Regions from separate parts of the Ruminococcus hominis genome, predicted to be linked through region 1. Evidence: predicted binding sites of a transcription regulator. Region 1 holds the regulator's gene; each other region holds the start of a gene.
What was found. Region 1 encodes Rex, which represses fermentation and respiration genes when NADH is low (regulators of the CRP and FNR family bind a similar motif). Its sites were predicted from a motif close to ATTGTTAANNNNTTAACAAT; they were not measured.

Region 1 (6,718 bases):
GAGGAATTAGTTGACAAAATAGATAGTATATGTGAGGAATTACATATTACATTGTAACTTGGGAGGCAACAAATAAGAATGGAAGACTATCAGGATCATTCCTTAAGCAGTCGTGTATTCCAGAAGATCCGAGAAGATATTATAAAAGGAAAATATCAGGAGCATGATGAATTAAGAGAAAATACCATCGGCAAAGAACTTGGGGTTAGTCGTACACCGGTACGTGAAGCACTAAGACAATTAGAATTAGAAGGACTTGTTACGATTGTTCCAAACAAAGGTGCGTATGTGACAGGAATTTCAACGAAAGATGTAATGGATATTTATGCAATACGCTCTATGTTGGAAGGGTTGTGTGCACGTTGGGCAACAGAAAATATTACAGAAGAGCAATTGGATGAATTAGAAGAGATTGTATTACTTTCTGAATTTCATACAAAGAAAGAAGGAGGAAGTAATGCAGAGCAGGTGACCGTATTAGATGGAAGATTCCATACAGTGCTTTATGAGGCAAGCGGAAGCAGAATATTAAGTCGTACGATGATTGATTTTCACAAATTTGTACAGCGCGCCAGAAAGTCTTCAGTTATTTCTGAGGAACGTGCCAGAAAATCAATTCGAGAACATAAACAGATTTTACGTGCGATTAAAGATAAAGATACAGATTTAGCTGAGCAGTTGGCAAATGAACATATTATGCATGTGATTCAGAATTTAAAAAAACAAGGATATGACGAAACAGAATAGTGCTAGTTCAAAATAAAATGTTTGAAAAAAGAAAACATAGGAGGACGAAAAAATGGCAAAAATCAAAATGGCAACACCTATCGTTGAAATGGATGGAGATGAAATGACAAGAATTCTCTGGAAGATGATCAAAGAGAATTTGTTGGAACCATTTATTGAACTGAATACAGAATATTATGATTTGGGTCTGGAACATAGAAATGAAACAAATGATCAGGTAACGATTGATTCGGCAATTGCGACAAAAAAATATAAGGTTGCTGTAAAATGTGCGACAATTACTCCGAACGCAGCTCGTATGGATGAATACGATCTTAAAGAAATGTGGAAGAGCCCAAATGGAACAATTCGTGCAATTTTGGATGGAACTGTTTTTCGTGCACCAATCGTTGTGAAAGGAATCGAACCTTGTGTAAAAAATTGGAAAAAACCAATCACAATTGCAAGACATGCATATGGAGATGTATATAAGGGATCTGAAATGAAAATTCCTGCTGCCGGAAAAGTAGAATTGGTTTATACAGCAGAAGACGGAACACAGACAAAAGAACTCGTACATGAGTTTGACGGACCGGGTATTGTACAGGGTATGCACAATATTAATTCCTCTATCGAAAGTTTTGCAAGAAGCTGTTTCAACTACGCATTAGATACAAAACAAGATTTATGGTTTGCGACAAAAGATACAATTTCTAAGAAATATGACCATACATTTAAAGATATTTTCCAGGAAATTTATGACGCTGAGTACGATGGAAAATTTAAAGAAGCTGGAATTGAGTATTTCTATACACTGATTGATGATGCAGTTGCACGCGTAATGAAATCAGAAGGTGGTTATATCTGGGCATGTAAGAACTATGATGGAGATGTTATGAGTGATATGGTTTCTTCTGCATTTGGTTCCCTTGCAATGATGACATCTGTACTTGTTTCTCCAGATGGATACTATGAATATGAAGCAGCTCATGGTACAGTACAGCGCCACTACTACAAACATCTGAAGGGTGAAGAGACATCTACAAACTCTGTAGCAACTATTTTTGCATGGACAGGAGCACTTAGAAAACGTGGTGAGATGGATGGAAATGCAGAATTAATGGAATTTGCAGATCGTCTTGACAAGGCAACAATTGATACAATTGAAGCAGGAGAGATGACAAAAGATCTTGCACTTATTACTACAATAGAAAATCCAACAGTTCTCAATAGTGAAGAATTTATTAAAGCAATTGCAAAAAGATTATAAATATATGAAAGACACCCAATCTAAGGTGAGAGGGTGTCTTTTTTATATATTAGGAAAGTGCTTTCCTAATATATAAAAATCGCTCCGCTAAGGATGCGCACTGCGGCGTACAATGTAGGTGTCGCAAGCGACCGCCGCAGGCGCAAGAATGTGCAAAGCACATTCTTTGTTCTGAAATATATCTATTCTTCGGCTAAATCAGCCCATTGTTCATAAAGGGTTTCTAATTCTTCTTCATTTGAAGATTTTTCAATAGCGAGTTCCTGACATTTTACAGAATTAGAATAAATATCTTCTTGTGTCATCAATTCATCAATTTCCTGATTTCGTGTTTCTAAAACAGCAATTCGTTCTTCTGTCTTTTTTAAATCATTTTTACGCTTTCGCTCACGAGCCTGTGCTTCTTTCTGCTCTTGCCAACTTAACTTTTGACCAAAAGGCTCCTGAGATTCAGAAAAAGTGTTTGGATTAGTAACTTTTGAATTGACAGAAGTTTCCGGAGAAACAGGAGCATATTTTGCAGTTAATTCCTCTTTTTTCTCAAGATAATAGTCATAGTTTCCAATGTAATTTACAAATGTCTGGTTTACCAATTCCAAAATACGTGAAGCAGTCTGATTAATAAAATAACGGTCATGAGAAACATATAAGATTGTTCCGGTATAATCGTTTAAGGCCTGCTCAAGAATTTCCTTTGAAGTGATATCCAAATGGTTTGTGGGCTCATCAAGAATCAAAAAGTTTGCTTCGGAGAGCATTAATTTTGCAAGCGAAACACGACCTTTTTCACCACCGCTTAAATCACGGATGAGTTTAAACACATCGTCTGCAGTAAACTGAAAAGCAGCTAAAGTGTTTCGAATCTGAGTATTTGTTAGTGATGGATAGTCATCGGAAATTTCTTCAAAAATAGTCTTATTATCATGAAGTACGTGGTGCTCCTGATCATAGTATCCAATCTTTACCTTAGAACCTAAAGTAAAAGCACCTTCATCGGCATCTAATACCTGATTTAAAATTTTTAATAAAGTTGTTTTTCCGGTTCCGTTATCTCCGATGATTGCAACATGCTCACCACGTTTGATTTCAAATGAAATATCGGAAAACAGGGTTTGCGTCTCAAATCTTTTTGTTAAATGTTCAACTGTTAAAACATCATTACCACTGATACAAGATGGATTCAGCTCAAAATGCATTTCCTGTGTGGAATCCATCGGTTTGTCAATACGTTCTATTTTGTCAAGCATTTTTTCGCGGCTTTCAGCACGCTTGATAGATTTTTCTCGATTAAAAGATTTTAATTTTTCAATTACTGCCTCTTGGTGTTTGATTTCTCTTTGTTGATTTAAATATTCTTTCATCTGTGCATCGCGTAACTGACGTTTTTTTTCGGCGTAATCTTTATAATTACCATTATACATACGAAGATGCCCTTGATCTATTTCAACAACCTTAGTTACGACTCTGTTTAAGAAGAAACGGTCATGTGATACGATGAATACAGCTCCCGGGTAATTTAACAGATATGTTTCTAACCAGGATATAGAATTTAAGTCCAAATGGTTGGTCGGCTCATCTAATAATAGGATATCTGGTTTTGTTAACAGAAGTTTGCCTAAGGAAACACGCGTTTTTTGTCCACCTGATAGCGTGCTGGCTTCCTTTGAAAACTCATTTTCCTGAAAACCAAGTCCTTTTAACACCCCTATGATTTCACTTTCATATGCATATCCGTTCTTGGATTCAAATTCAGACATCAGACGGTTGTAAGTATTCAAGCGAGTCTGTAATTCATCACCGGATAAGCCCTTTAATTCGTGTTCAATCGTACGAATTTGTTCTTCAAGTTTTATAATGTCTGCTTTTGCAGTTTTTAATTCTTCGTAAATACTATTTCCACTGATTAGATTTTGCTGCTGTGCAAGATAACCAATTGTTTTCCCTTTTGTAAGAACAATATTCCCGCTGTCTGTTGGCTCTTCGCCAATGATCATTTTTAAAATTGTTGATTTTCCGGCACCATTCACACCGACAAAAGCAACCTTTTCTCTATCTTCAATATGGAAAGAACCATCTTTTACAATGATGCGTTCCCCGAAAGATTTATTTAGATTATGACATGCAAGTATCATATATACATCCTCCTATATTTAAGCATATCGTATTCATTATATCGAAATTTAGATAAAATACAACTAAAGAATTTAGGTTTCACAAAAAAATTCAGATAAAATAGTGTGAAAACCGACGAAATATAAAAAAATTTTAGATAAAATACAAAAAAAGTATGTCAAAAGTTTGACTTTGTTAAAATAAAACTTTATAATAGATATAGTTTATATTTGGAGGACGATAAGTGTGGAGTCAAGAGGAATATCAAAAGCTGTTATTGGGAGACTTCCAAGATATTACAGATATCTTGGTGAACTCAATGAAGCCGGAGTAGAAAGAATATCATCAAGTGATTTAAGTAAAAAAATGCATGTAACAGCATCACAGATTCGCCAGGATTTGAATAATTTTGGTGGATTTGGCCAACAAGGATATGGTTATAATGTAAAGTATCTTCGCACGGAGATTGGCAAGATACTGGGATTGGACCAGAGTCACAATATGGTAATCATAGGAGCAGGTAATTTAGGACAGGCACTTGCAAATTATGCATCTTTTGCAAGAAACGGATTTATTTTAAAGGGAATCTTTGATGTGAATCCTGAATTGAAAGGAAAAGTGATCAGAGACATTCCAATTCGAATGATGGATGAATTAGAGACAGTTCTTCAGGAAGAAAATATTGATATTGCGGCACTCACAATTCCAAAAACAAAAGCGGTTGAAGTATCTGATATTCTGGTACGTAATGGTATTAAAGCAATTTGGAATTTTGCACATACAGATTTGAATCTTCCGAAAGATGTGATTGTAGAAAGTGTCCATTTATCTGATAGCTTGATGAAGTTGTCCTATAATATTACCCGATACAAAGAAGAACACGGGGAAGATTAGAAGTATCATAACGTGCAAAAGGGTTGTTTAATGCTTTTGCACGTTATTTGTATTTACGCGAGCAACGAGCCAAAGTCCGTGCTTGCACGAGACCTTGGCGACTGCCGCGATAACTTGAGAAACTCGCGAAGCGTGTTTCTCATAGTTTGGAGAAAATTATTTTATTTCGTGCTTTGAGAAAGGATGAGTAAAAATGAGATATTTGCCTACTGGAAATTGGATGCAAAAAGCTGACGCACACACGATTCATGAAATAGGAATTCCATCTCTGGTGCTAATGGAGAGAGCTGCATTGGGAATTGCTGAGGTTATAAAATCGAAAGTTCAGAAGAATAAAAAGATACTGATAGTTTGTGGCTCCGGAAATAATGGAGGAGACGGATTTGCAATCGCAAGATTGTTACATGATGAGAATTATTCCGTAGGAATTGCATTTGTTGGAAAAACAGAGTCAATGAGCGATGAATGTAAACAACAATATTGTATTTGTAAAAATATTGGGATATCGATAGAGACAGAAATTCCTGATGAAGAGTATGGTGTGATCGTAGATGCGATTTTTGGCGTTGGACTTTGCCGGGAGATAAGCGGTAAATATGCTTCTGTGATAGAGTGTTTAAATGCAATGAAAGGATATAAAGTTGCGGTAGATATACCCTCGGGAGTCAATTCTTTGGACGGAAAAATTTTAGGTATAGCGTTTAAAGCGGACTTGACGGTTTCTGTACAATGTGAGAAACTAGGAACTGTTCTGTATCCGGGAAAAGATTTTGCAGGAGAAGTAGTTGTAAAATCAATCGGTATCAATACAGAACTTTATCAAAATAATATAGAAATATGTTATACACTGGAACAAGATGATCTTTGCACATGTCTGCCGAAACGTGTGGCAAATTCACATAAAGGAACATATGGGAAAGTGCTTATGATTACCGGAAGCAAGGGAATGGCCGGAGCAGCATATTTAAGTGCAAAAGCAGCATATGTAAGCGGAGCAGGGCTTGTTCAGATATATACTGCCAAAGAAAATAGAAGCATTCTTCAACAACTGCTGCCAGAAGCAATTATCTCCACTTATACAGAATATTCTGAAGAAGAATTGAAACAATTATTAAATTGGGCAGATGTTGTATGTATTGGATGTGGACTTGGCCAGGAAAAAACAGCAGATAAATTATTACAAGGGGTATTTCAATTCTGTAAAGTCCCATGTATTATTGATGCAGATGGAATCAATCTTTTATCTGAAAAGATGGAATTGCTTGAAGAAAGTACATTTCCGATAGCATTAACTCCACACATGAAGGAAATGACGAGACTTTTAAAGTGCTCGGTCGCAAAATTAAATGCAGATCGTATGAATATATTGACTGATTTTGTGAAACGGTATCCTGTTGTTTGTGCGTTGAAAGACGCTCGTACGCTTGTAGCAAAAGAGAATCATCCTTTATTTGTAAATACTGCAGGAAATAGTGCGATGGCAAAAGCAGGTTCGGGAGATGTTCTTGCTGGAGTGATCACAGGGCTTACAGCACAACATATGAATTTGTATGATAGTGTTGTGTCAGGAGTGTATCTTCATGCAAACGGAGGAGATTATGCAAAAAAAAGCTGTGGCGTTTACAGTGTACTGGCAGAAGATTTGATTTCAGGAATAAAAGATGTACTAAAGCAGGTAGAACAGTAACATTTGATATGGAGGAATAGAACATGAAA
Region 2 (6,718 bases), 1.6 Mb from region 1:
CCATTCACAACCGCTCTGCTGACCTGCATCATCTCTGCAAGCTGTCTTTCGGATGGAAGTTTTTCTCCAATCTTTAGTTTTCCTGATAAAATCATATGCTGTAGTTGTTCTACAAAAAGCTCACGTAATGACGGAGAACTAATTTTTTGAAACTCCATTGACTCTCTCCTCTTCTTTTATATTATAAAAGTTTTATTTCTACTCAGCTCTTGACATTGCAATCTGGAAATCCTTCTGGTCTGTAAATATTTCATTCTTATATGGATTTTTCTTCTGTTCCTTTGCTCGTTTTATGATAAATGCAAGACAAAGTACATTTGCTGCCAACGCTATAATTGCTATAACACCCTGCATAGTCGGGTTTACTGCTGTTGGGCGAATCGCACTGTCCATAAATCCATCTGCATATAAAACCGGAATCACTGAAAATCTGCTTGCATCCTGGAATAATGGGAATACCTGTGCAAACATACACCATAATGCCAATGTATTCGCACGGTTCTGAATCCAGCCACCTTTGTTCCACAATGCATTTGCAAATGTCGGTGCTAAGAGCAATGCAAGTCCACAATACCATGTATGTGTCGGCAGGTTATTGTATGTATATTCAAAATTCCAAAGATCATATGCTATGATAAAGCACCATGTCATATCAGGCCAAAGCATATCTTTTTTGTCTTTTGAAGAATAAATCCCCCACCAGCCTGTCATACAAAGAATATTTAAAATTCCTGCAATACCATTTACCCAGTTCCACCAGCCTCCATACAGCCATACATTTTCTGAAGACAGCCACCAGCGGTCTCCATATTCTGCCAGTGCCATAGCACCACGAATTCCAGATTCGAAATCACTTACAACAGCAATCAAAATATTAACTGCAACAATCACAAACGGAAATACTTTAAACCATTCTGTTTTTCCGATTCCCCATTTGTATTTTAACATCATAAACCCAATACATCCAGCCGTAGCTGCATATAATTTCGCATAATGGAACCAGCTTGTCATATGCACATAAGTATCATTGTTCAATGCCCAGTCCATTCCCAAAGCCGCACAAACATAAATTGCAATAAAATATACTGTCAACAATACCGGAATCACTCCAAAGCAGATAATACCGCCCATTTTACTTCTTCTTGCAAATTCATTTGCAAGCACAAGACAGGTAAATACAAGCAGCCATCCTAATAATTGCCAGCCGGCTCCCTCTCCATAAATTTGAAATAACATGTTACATTCCTCCTCTTTTTGCATGCCATTTTTTCATCATCAACATGCTTCAATTTCTTTAATATTAAATTCATTCCCTGTTAATAAATATGTTTTTTCTCCGGAACAATACGGACACGTCCGTCCATACTCAACTGTTCCGTAAGATTTTTGGCAATCCTCACAAAAACTGACTGCCGGAATTTCTTCCGTGATCAATTCTGCACCTTTTATAAATTCATGCTTATTTACTGCCCATTTCCAGCAGTCCTTCAAATAAGAATCAACAACTCCGGATACTTCCCCGATTTCTAGGGTCACACTTGCAACTTCGCTGAGCTTATTTTCTACTGCTATCTTTTCAAGGCTGTCTATAATATGAAACACGATACCTAGTTCATGCATAATCCTACTTCTCTTTCTTACCAAACTTAATCTTAATTCCGCGCTTCAAGGCATATGGCAGGATTGCTTTCATCTTATCTTCTGACTTCACCATTTTACTGCAATCTGGGTTTTCTCTAAATAAATGAATCGCATCAAACTCACATTTTGTTGTGCAGACACCACATCCAATACATTTGTTCTCATCTACAATAGATGCTCCGCATCCCAGGCATCTTGCTGTCTCTGCTTTAACCTGCTCTTCTGTAAATGTTAAATGTGCATCCCGGAAAGATTTCTTGGCATCAATCTGCTTATCCATGCCCGGAATTTGTCTTGAGCCATTATCATATTCACTAACCTTCAAATTTTCTTTATCAAGTTCAATAAATTCTCTTCGGTTTCTTCCTATTGTAAGACTGCTATTCGGCTGCACAAAGCGATGGATTGATACTGCGCCTTCTTTTCCTGCTGCAATTGCATCGATCGCAAACTTTGGACCTGTATAAACATCTCCGCCGACAAACACATCAGGCTCTGCCGTCTGATATGTAAGTGAATCTGCAACAGCTCCATTACCGCGTCCTAATTCAACCTTACTGTTTTCCAAAAGATTTCCCCATTCAATACTCTGACCGACACTGAAATATACATGTTCACACGCTACTGTGATTACGTCATCCTCATCATATTTCGGAGCAAATCTGCCTTCTTCATCAAATACAGATACACATTTTTTCAAAACAATTCCTGTCACTTTTCCGTCTTTTACAAGAACTTCTTTCGGTCCCCAACCACAGTTAATCTGGATTTCCTCTTCTTCTGCTTCTTGAATTTCTTCTAAAGAAGCCGGCATTGTTTCTCTGCTTTCCAGACAATACATTTGAACAGAGCCTGCACCACATCGCTGACTTGTTCTCGCCACATCAATTGCTACATTACCACCTCCGATAACTACCACATTGCCAGTTATCGGATATTTTTCATCTTCTCCAACTGTTCGAAGTAACTCGACCGCAGTCATAACTCCATCTGCATCTTCTCCCGGAATTCCAGGCAATCTTCCACCCTGGCATCCAATTGCAATGTAAAATGCTTTATAGCCTTGATTTCGTAATTCATCTAACGTGATATCTTTTCCAATCTCAACACCACAACGAATTTCTACACCCATCTCACGAATCACTTCGATTTCTGCATCAATTACATCTTTCTCTAATTTAAAGGATGGGATTCCATATCGAAGCATTCCGCCCGGTTTTTCATTTTTTTCAAATACCACCGGACAATATCCTTTTTCTGCAAGATAAAATGCACAGCTTAATCCTGCCGGACCAGCTCCAATGATTGCTACTTTCTCATCGAAAAGACGTCCTGTTGTAGGCGGAATAATTGGTGGAATATATCTTGTTTCCGCATGCAAATCCTGTTCAGCAATAAATTTCTTCACTTCGTCTATCGCTACTGCCTGGTCGATAGTTCCCCTCGTGCATGCATCTTCACATCGCCTGTTGCATACTCTTCCACACACCGCCGGGAATGGATTTTCTTTTTTTATTAATGCAAGTGCATCCTGATATTTACCCTGAGCTGCCTTTTTCAAATATCCCTGAACTGCAATGTGGGCAGGACAGGCCGTTTTACATGGAGCAGTTCCTGTATCATAACAATTGATACGATTCTTGTCTCTATAATCTTCTGTCCACTTTTCCGGTCCCCATTTTGCTGCATCCGGGAGTTCCTGCTTCGGGTATTCAATCATACCCTCATTCGTACAAAGCTTCTGCCCAAGCTTTACTGCTCCAGCCGGACAAAATTCTACGCAGCGTCCACATGCCACACAGTCTTCGGTTGACACTCTCGCCACGTATGCAGAACGAGACATGTTCGGAGTATTAAATAACTGTGATGTACGTAACGCATAACAAACATTAACATTACAGTTACAGATTGCAAAAATCTTATTTTCGCCGTCTATATTTGTAATCTGATGAACAAATCCATTATCTTCTGCACGTTTTAAAATATCTATCACTTCATCATAAGTAATATATCTGCCACCTTTATTTGTCTCAACAACATAGTCTGCCATATCACCTACCGCAATACACCAGTCTGCCGGATCATCTGCACAGCCTTCCCCATATGTTTTTCTGGACAATCGACAAGAACATGGACTGGCTGCGTATTTTCCATCATATTTTTTTAGCCAATGCGAAATATGTTCAATATCTACTGACTGATTCTCCATCTCGATTGCTTTTTCCACCGGTATTACATGCATTCCGATTCCAGCTCCTCCAGGCGGTACCATTGGAGTTACCTTCTCAAGCGGAAGCCTTGACATACGTTCAAAAAAATGAGCCAGTTCCGGATGTTCTTTTAATCGTTCTTCATTCATGTTGAAGAACTCTGCGCTTCCCGGAACAAACATTGGAAGTACATATTGTTTTTCTTTTTTCGGATTCTCCCAGTTGTATTCCAGAAGCCCAATCTCACTCATGTCATCCAACAATTTCTGCAGTTCTTTTTCTTCTTTTCCTGTGGCTTTTAAAAGCTGTGAAAATGTCATCGGTTTTCGGACTTTCATCTTCAATGCTACCTCAGCCATCTCATCTGTTACAACTCCGGCCAGTCCCCAATATTCCGGATCATCTACTGTAACTTTGTGACCAATCCTATCTGTGACTTTCTGTCCCAGTTTCAAAATCAGTTCTCTCTCTTCAGCCATAATTTTGCCCCTCCTTTCATTTTAATTTTTATTCTTGCCAAATCTTTACTTCATTCAGAAGCCAGTCTGCCCACTTATCTATCCCTTCTCCTGTTTTCGCACAAATCGGAATAATCTTTGCATTCGGATTACGCATTAAAATATTTTTTTTGCAAGCTTCCATATCGAAATCAAAATACGGCATAACATCTATCTTATTAATCAATACAACATCGCAAATTGAAAACATCAATGGATATTTTAATGGTTTGTCATCCCCTTCCGGTACACTTAAGATCATTGCATTTTTTACTGCTCCTGTATCAAATTCAGCAGGACAGACAAGATTCCCCACATTTTCCAGAATTGCCAGATCTATATCCCCCGTCTCCAATCCTTCTAATCCTTGTGCTGTCATATCTGCATCCAGATGACACATTCCACCTGTATGTAACTGGATCGCTTTCACACCTAATTCTGAAATAGTCTTAGCATCCACATCAGAATCAATATCCGCTTCCATCACTCCGATTCGAATCTGATTCTTTAATGCTTCTATCGTTCTTGTTAATGTCGTTGTCTTCCCAGAACCAGGTGATGACATTAAATTTAAAAGATAGACCTTTTTTTCTTTCAATTCTTTTCTCACTTCATCCGCTCGTTTATCATTATCCGCAAAGACACTCTGCTTAATTTCCAGCGTTCTGAATTTCCCCATTACATTTCCTCCTTCTGTTTATTAATAATTGGCTATACCAATTATTGTCATTTTTCTATCATTATATTATTTTGCACGATTTTTGTCAATTTATCTTGATTTTTTCGTGTATTTCACACTAATATTTTCTCATTTTCTTTTATTTAATTCGTTTTTTCTCGTTTTGGTATCTGGTATAACCAGAACATTCTTTTTTATTCCAGCCTTACTTGACACTCACTATTTAATATGATACTTTGTAACTATTCGAAAGGTAATTTTCAATATTACACTATTTTATTTAAAGGGGGTTTTTACATGGCATGCTTTTTAGCACCGGCTACCGAAGCAATCGTTGTATCTGCAGCCGCACATCACAATCGCAAGGTAAGCAAGGACAATTCTTCTGAATCTAAACAGCAGGAATCTGTCACATTTTCATCTTACCTTGTTCAGAAACTGCAATGGTTAAGCACACTCTTATGGGGAGGAAGTTTTCTGCTTCTTATCGAACACATCTGGCACGGCGAGATTGTTCCCTGGTTTCCTTTCCTTACTGCGCTAAACAATCCAAATGACATTAGTCCTATGTTGACCGAAATTGCAACCGTAGGTACTGCTATGGCTCTTACAGTTACATTTACATGGTTTATTGCAGTTGCTGTTTGTTATATGGCACTAAAAAAACAGTCCGACAAATCTATAATTACTGATTAGTAGGAGGAATTGTTTATGTGTTTGATATTAACTTTTCTTGCAGCGGTCTTCACAAGCATAATTTGTTTCTCACACCCACAGTTTATCCAACAATTCCAGTTGCATAAACTTGCATTAATGTATTGGGGTGCAACACTGATGTGGTCAATTGATGGTGTTTTTCAATTACGGGAGGGAGAAGCATTTTTCGATTTGAGCCTTAATGATACTTTTCTTGGAATTGTAGTTATCATTTGTGGAGTTGTATTATGGGGATTAACCACTTTTGCTCATAGAAGAAAAACAGTATAAGAACCGAATAGGGATGAAATTAGGCGGCTTTTTTCATACGAAAAAGCCGCCTAACTCCGTCCCTATTCGGTTCTTATCTTAGCAGAAAGCTTTCACTTTCTCATAAATTCCATCTGTATCCAAACCATATTTCTTAAGCAGTTCTAATGCCGGTCCGGATTCTCCAAACACATCATTCACACCAATCTTCAGAACTTTTGTTGGAGCTTTCTCTGAAAGCACATCACATACTGCACTTCCAAGTCCGCCGATCACAGAATGTTCTTCAACTGTAACTACTTTACCTGTCTCTTTTGCTGCTGCAACGATTAGATCTTCGTCCAGAGGTTTGATTGTATGGATATTGATCACTTTCGCTTCAATTCCTTCTGCAGATAATCTTTCTGCCACTTCCAGACAATTTGCAACCGGAAGTCCGCTGGCTACGATTGTAAGGTCTTTTCCTTCACGAAGAACAACACCTTTACCCATCTCAAATTTGTAATCTTCTCTATCATTGATAACCGGCACTGCCAGACGGCCAAATCTCAAATAAACCGGTCCTTCATACTCATAAGCAGCTTTTACAGCAGCTCTTGCTTCTACATCATCGGATGGATTGAGAACAACCATTCCCGGAATTGAACGCATCAGTGCGATATCTTCGTTACACTGGTGAGTTGCTCCGTCCTCTCCTACAGAAATACCTGCATGAGTTGCTCCGA
Region 3 (6,718 bases), 1.2 Mb from region 1:
TTAAAAGATGCCGTTCATTAGGTATGGACCCAATCTATTTAGGAATTAATAAAAAATCTAACAGACAGTTAAAAAGATCTAATAGAAAAATGAGCGAGTATGGTCTTCAGTTACGTGAAAAACAGAAAGCTAAATTTATCTATGGTGTTCTGGAAAAACCTTTCAGAAACTACTATGCAAAAGCAAAACAGCAGGAAGGAATGACAGGTGATAACCTTATGGTTCTTCTTGAATCCAGACTGGACAACGTAATGTTCCGTATGGGATTTGCTAGAACAAGAAAAGAAGCTAGACAGATTGTTGACCACAAACATGTACTTGTTAATGGTAAACAGGTGAACATTCCTTCTTACCTTGTAAAAGCTGGAGATGTTATCGAAATCAAAGAGAAAAACAAAGGTTCTCAGAGATACAAAGACATTCTTGAAGTAACAGCTGGAAACATGGTTCCTGATTGGTTGGAAGTTGATGCTGAAAACCTCAAAGGTGAAGTAAAAGAACTTCCTAAGAGAGAAGCAATCGATGTTCCTGTTGATGAGATGTTGATCGTCGAGTTATATTCTAAATAATAATTGGAATTAATATCGTATCCCTCAACATTTTTAAACCCATAAGGAGGGTCTGTGTAGTGTTTGATTTTAATAAACCGAATATTGAAATTACTGATATTTCAGAAGATAAGAAATATGGAAGATTCGTTGTAGAACCACTTGAAAGAGGTTATGGAATCACATTAGGTAACTCCATGAGAAGAATTATGCTTTCTTCTCTTCCGGGAGCTGCTATCAGTTCTGTAAAGATTGATGGTGTTTTACATGAATTCAGTTCCATTCCAGGTGTAAAGGAAGATGTAGCAGAGATTATCATGAACTTGAAATCTCTTGCAATCAAAAATTCATCTGAATCTGATGAAGTGAAAACTGCTTATATCGAATTTGAAGGAGAAGGCGTTGTAACAGGTGCTGATATCCAGGCAGACTCTGATATTGAGATTATGAATCCTGAGCAGGTCATTGCTACATTAAGTGGTGGTAAAGACAGCAAATTGTATATGGAAATGACCATTACAAAAGGCAGAGGATACGTGAGCGCAGACAAGAACAAGAGCGATGATTTACCAATTGGTGTAATTCCGATTGATTCTGTTTATACTCCGGTTGAACGTGTCAATATGACTGTTCAGAATACACGTGTAGGTCAGGTTACAGATTATGATAAACTGACATTGGATGTATGGACAAAAGGTACATTGCTTCCAGACGAGGCTGTCAGCCTTGCTGCGAAAGTACTCAGCGAACATTTGAAACTCTTCATTGATCTTTCAGAAGTAGCTCAGGCTGCAGAAGTTATGATCGAAAAAGAGGATGATGAGAAAGAAAAAGTTCTTGAGATGAGCATCGACGAACTTGAATTGTCAGTACGTTCCTACAACTGTCTGAAGAGAGCAGGAATCAATACAGTTGAAGAACTTACAAATAAAACATCAGAAGATATGATGAAAGTACGTAACCTTGGACGTAAGTCTTTGGAAGAAGTACTTGCTAAGCTTAAGGAACTTGGACTTGAGCTTAATTCCGGTGAGGAATAATTAGATTTGCTTAATATTTAAATTTCTGTCCGGTAAGACCGATGTGTGCGGACAGAGCATTTGATTAATAAGCCCGAAGACGCATAACCAAATGTAAATTATGGAGGATAAGTACAATGGCAAAATATAGAAAACTCGGCAGAACTTCTGCTCAGAGAAAAGCCTTAATCAGAAACCAGGTAACAGCATTGTTAAACAATGGTAAAATCATTACAACAGAAGCAAAAGCTAAAGAGATTCGTAAAGAAGCTGAGAAGCTGATCGCTCTGGCTGTAAAAGAGAAAGATAACTTCGAAGAAGTTACAGTAACAGCTAAAGTTGCTCGTAAAGACGAGAATGGCAAGAGAGTAAAAGAAGTTGTAGACGGAAAGAAAGTTACTGTTTATGATGAAGTTGAAAAGACAATCAAAAAAGATATGCCTAGCAGACTTCATGCAAGAAGACAGATGGCTAAAGTTCTGTATTCTGTAACAGAAGTTCCTACAGCAGCTGCAGGAAAGAAGAAAAATACTAAGAAGGTTGATGTTGTAGACAAATTGTTTACAGAGATCGCTCCTAAGTATGCAGACCGTAACGGTGGTTATACAAGAATCGTTAAGATTGGCCAGCGTAAAGGTGATGCAGCTATGGAAGTTTTAATTGAGTTAGTTTAATTAGAATATTTTTTCAGAGGATAGAGATGATAATCTCTATCCTCTTTTTTATTCTAAATTTGAAAATTTGTGAAATTAGCACAAAAAGAGTTAAGAAATTAACGTTAAATATTTAACACAATATACATTGACAAATATTTAACAAGAAGTTATACTGTATTTGTAATTAAGAAAGAGACGTTCAATTACGGAGGAATAATCAAAATGGCAAAGAAAAAAGAAGTTGTAGTACCTGAGATCGTAGATAGTGTAGAAACACTTGAAGCAAAAATGAAAGCAATGCGCGAAGCACAGAAAGTATTCGCAACTTATAGTCAGGAGCAGGTAGATAAAATCTTTTATGAAGCTGCTATGGCAGCAAATAAACAGCGTATACCACTCGCTAAGATGGCAGTAGAAGAGACTCAGAGAGGTATCGTTGAAGATAAAGTAATTAAGAATCATTATGCAGCAGAGTATATTTACAATGCTTATAAAAATACAAAGACATGCGGAGTAATCGAAGAAGATCCAGCATTCGGAATTAAAAAAGTTGCAGAACCAATCGGATTGGTAGCAGCAGTAATTCCTACAACAAACCCAACTTCAACAGCAATTTTCAAAACTTTGATCTGTTTGAAGACAAGAAACGCAATCATCATCAGCCCACATCCAGCAGCAAAAGCATGTACAATTGCAGCAGCAAAAGTTGTTCTTGAGGCAGCTGTAAAAGCTGGAGCTCCAGAAGGAATTATCGGATGGATCGATACACCATCACTTGAACTGACAAACACAGTTATGAAAGATGCAGATATCATCCTTGCAACAGGTGGTCCTGGAATGGTTAAAGCAGCTTATTCATCAGGAAAACCTGCACTTGGTGTTGGAGCTGGTAACACACCAGTAATCATTGATGATACAGCAGATGTAAGAATGGCTGTTAACTCAATTATTCATTCAAAAACATTTGATAATGGTATGATCTGTGCTTCAGAGCAGTCAGTAACAGTACTTGAAAGTGTTTACGAAGAAGCTAAGAAAGAATTTGAATATCGTGGATGCTACTTCCTTAAAAAAGGTGAGGAACTCGATAAAGTTCGTAAGACAATCATTATTAACGGAGCATTGAACAGCAAGATTCCTGGAAAATCAGCATACGAGATCGCAAAACTTGCAGGTGTGAAAGTTCCTGAAAGTACAAAGATCCTTATCGGTGAAGTTGAATCAGTAGATATTTCAGAAGAGTTCGCTCATGAAAAATTATCTCCAGTACTTGCTATGTATAAAGCAAAAACATTTGATGAAGCACTTGCTAAGGCAGAACAGCTTGTAGCTGATGGTGGATATGGTCATACATCATCACTGTATGTTCATCCGGCAGAGAAAGAAAAAATTGCAAAACATGCAGCTGCAATGAAGACATGTCGTGTATTGATCAACACACCTTCTTCACAGGGAGGAATTGGAGATCTTTATAACTTCAAACTGACACCATCACTTACACTGGGATGTGGTTCTTGGGGAGGAAACTCTGTATCTGAGAACGTTGGAGTAAAACATTTGATCAATATCAAGACAGTTGCTGAGAGGAGAGAAAATATGCTTTGGTTCAGAACACCTGAAAAGGTATACTTCAAGAAAGGATGTATGCCAGTGGCACTTGATGAACTTGGAACAGTAATGAACAAGAAGAAAGCATTCATCGTAACAGACTCATTCTTATACAAAAATGGTTATGTAGCTCCAATCGAAGAAAAATTAGACGAAATGGGAATTCAGCATACATGCTTCTTTGAAGTTGCTCCAGACCCAACATTACAGTGTGCTCAGAAAGGTGTAGACCAGATGAGAGCATTCGAGCCTGACACAATCATCGCTCTTGGTGGTGGATCAGCAATGGATGCAGCTAAAATTATGTGGGTAATGTATGAGCATCCAGAAGCAAACTTTGAAGATATGGCTATGGACTTTATGGATATCCGTAAGAGAGTATTTACATTCCCTAAGATGGGAGAGAAAGCTTACTTTGTAGCAATTCCTACATCTTCAGGAACAGGTTCAGAGGTTACACCATTTGCAATCATCACAGATGCAGAAACAGGTGTAAAATGGCCAATCGCAGACTATGCATTGCTTCCTAACATGGCAATCGTAGATGTTGATAATATGATGACACAGCCTAAGGGATTGACAAGCGCATCAGGTATCGACGTAATGACACATGCTATCGAGGCTTATGTTTCTATCATGGCTACAGATTACACAGATGGTCTTGCTATGAAAGCTGTTAAGATGGTATTTGAAAACCTCCCATCAGCATACGATAACGGAGCAAATGATCCTAAGGCTCGTGAAGAAATGGCAAACGCTTCTTGCATGGCAGGTATGGCATTTGCAAATGCATTCCTTGGACTGAACCACTCAATGGCTCACAAACTTGGAGCATTCCACCACTTACCACATGGTGTTGCTAACGCTGTAATCCTGACAGAAGTTATGAGATACAACGCAGCAGAAGTACCAACTAAGATGGGAACATTTTCACAGTATCAGTATCCACACGCACTTGCAAGATATGCTGAATTAGGACGTTTTGCAGGATGTACAGGAAATACAGATGCAGAAGTATTTGAAAACTTCATTGCTAAACTTGAAGCACTCAAAGATAAGATTGGTATTAAGAAAACAATCAAAGATTATGGTATTGATGAGAAATACTTCCTTGATACATTGGATGACATGGTAGAGCAGGCATTTAATGACCAGTGTACAGGAGCTAACCCAAGATATCCATTGATGAAAGAGATGAAAGAAATCTATCTGAAATGCTATTATGGTAAATAATATCTTTGCCTAGACAGATTATATATTCCGAAGAGAAGTACAGCACAATAAGTGCTGTACTTCTTTTTTGTATATTGGGAAAGTATTTTCCTAATATACAAAAAAAAGCTCCGCTTAGGATACGCACTGTGGCGTACAATGTAGGTGTCGCAAGCGACCGCCGCAGGCGCAGGAATGTGCTAAGGCACATTCTTTGTTTCAATTAAAAATAAAGCAAAAACATAAATATTGTTAATTATTAGACAATTATTTAATGATAAAAAAGATTGTTAAAAAATATTTAAAAAGTCTTTTATTTTCAGAAAAGTTGTAGTATAATAAAACCAAGTTAAGAAAAAACAAAATATAACTGCAAAGATACAGAACAGTTATGGAAAATCAATTTATAAATAGGAGGCATGGCTTATGAAACTTGAAAACAAAAAATTAATCGTAAAACGTTCCTACAAAGAGGTTTATAAATGTGATGAAGGAATTGTTAAGATATTTGAGAAGGATCATCCGAAAGCAGATGTGTTTAATGAGGCTTTGAATACAGCGCGAGTAGAAGCAACAGGACTTGATATCCCAAAGATTAAAGAAGTATCTGAAGTGGATGGAAAGTGGGCTCTGCTTATTGAATACAAGAATGGAACAACTCTTGAAGAGATGATGGAATCTGATAAAGAGAATTTGCAGAAATATATGGAAGATTTTGTAAATCTGCAGTTGGAAGTTCATAGCAAAAAGTCGCCTCGATTAAATAAATTAAAAGATAAGCTGGCAAGCCAGATCAATGGACTGAAAGATTTGGATGCAACGACAAGATACGAACTGATGACCAGACTGGAAAGTATGCCGAAACATGATAAGCTTTGTCATGGGGATTTCAATCCATCGAACGTGATTTATGGAAAGAATGGTAAGATGACAATTGTTGACTGGGCACACGCAACACAGGGTAACGCAGGTGCAGATGCCGCTATGACATATTTATTATTTGCATTGAAAGACCAGAAAAAAGCTGATCTGTATATGAAGATTTATTGTAAGAAGAGTGATACTGCAAGACAGTATGTAGAACAGTGGCTTCCAATCGTTGCAGCAGCTCAGCTTGCGAAGGAGAATGAATTAGAAAAAGAATTCCTTATGAAATGGATTGATGTTGTAGATTATCAGTAGGAATAGAGATTAAAAAAGGTTCCGCAATTCACATGAACTGCGGAACCTTTTTTGTCAGTAATAGATTTAATTTAAATTGTGATTATGTATAAATTACCAGCTAGGGAAAAATACATTTCCACCGATATTAATTCCAGAATGACCGGTGCCGGCATATAAGAAGTAATAGCAGTCTGCAACTTCTGCAAGCCTTGCACCATTTATTGCATCCTGCGCAACCTGATATGAAAGGGATGTCGGACCGGCATTTAAAACGTATTCAAGACGGCCGGAGAATGCAGGTTCAAATTGTCCTGCAGCATAAACAACACCGCTGATACTGTTAGGGAATCGTGAATCGTATACACGATTCATAATCACTGTAGCAACTGCTAAAAGTGAGTCATAGTTCTGGTATGCTTCACACTGAATAATAGCAGCTAATAAATCCAGATCCGATTTATTGGCACTGCTTCCACTATTGTTTGTTGAGCCGCCGGAAGCATTGTTACCG

Region 2: the regulator Rex is predicted to act here: its motif matches at 5,071-5,090, upstream of hypB (hydrogenase nickel incorporation protein HypB).
Region 3: the regulator Rex is predicted to act here: its motif matches at 2,368-2,387, upstream of adhE (bifunctional acetaldehyde-CoA/alcohol dehydrogenase).

The regions. Positions count from the first base shown of each region.
Region 1 covers NZ_JACOPE010000001.1:1,522,530-1,529,247, forward strand. Annotated here, with positions in the region: gene H8S40_RS06740 (hydroxymethylglutaryl-CoA lyase-like TIM-barrel protein) at 1-57, shown strand, start outside; gene H8S40_RS06745 (GntR family transcriptional regulator) at 79-747, shown strand; gene H8S40_RS06750 (NADP-dependent isocitrate dehydrogenase) at 800-1,996, shown strand; gene abc-f (ribosomal protection-like ABC-F family protein) at 2,179-4,128, opposite strand; gene H8S40_RS06760 (redox-sensing transcriptional repressor Rex) at 4,355-5,002, shown strand; gene H8S40_RS06765 (NAD(P)H-hydrate dehydratase) at 5,196-6,689, shown strand; gene alr (alanine racemase) at 6,713-6,718, shown strand, end outside.
Region 2 covers NZ_JACOPE010000001.1:3,106,230-3,112,947, forward strand. Annotated here, with positions in the region: gene H8S40_RS14140 (FadR/GntR family transcriptional regulator) at 1-158, opposite strand, end outside; gene H8S40_RS14145 (DUF5692 family protein) at 199-1,236, opposite strand; gene H8S40_RS14150 (hydrogenase maturation nickel metallochaperone HypA) at 1,276-1,620, opposite strand; gene H8S40_RS14155 (FAD-dependent oxidoreductase) at 1,625-4,330, opposite strand; gene hypB (hydrogenase nickel incorporation protein HypB) at 4,359-5,027, opposite strand; gene H8S40_RS14165 (hypothetical protein) at 5,325-5,723, shown strand; gene H8S40_RS14170 (hypothetical protein) at 5,739-6,014, shown strand; gene H8S40_RS14175 (transketolase family protein) at 6,093-6,718, opposite strand, start outside.
Region 3 covers NZ_JACOPE010000001.1:2,718,957-2,725,674, reverse strand. Annotated here, with positions in the region: gene rpsD (30S ribosomal protein S4) at 1-569, shown strand, start outside; gene H8S40_RS12185 (DNA-directed RNA polymerase subunit alpha) at 629-1,588, shown strand; gene H8S40_RS12180 (bL17 family ribosomal protein) at 1,705-2,241, shown strand; gene adhE (bifunctional acetaldehyde-CoA/alcohol dehydrogenase) at 2,446-5,064, shown strand; gene H8S40_RS12170 (aminoglycoside phosphotransferase family protein) at 5,470-6,225, shown strand; gene H8S40_RS12165 (cell wall hydrolase) at 6,319-6,718, opposite strand, start outside.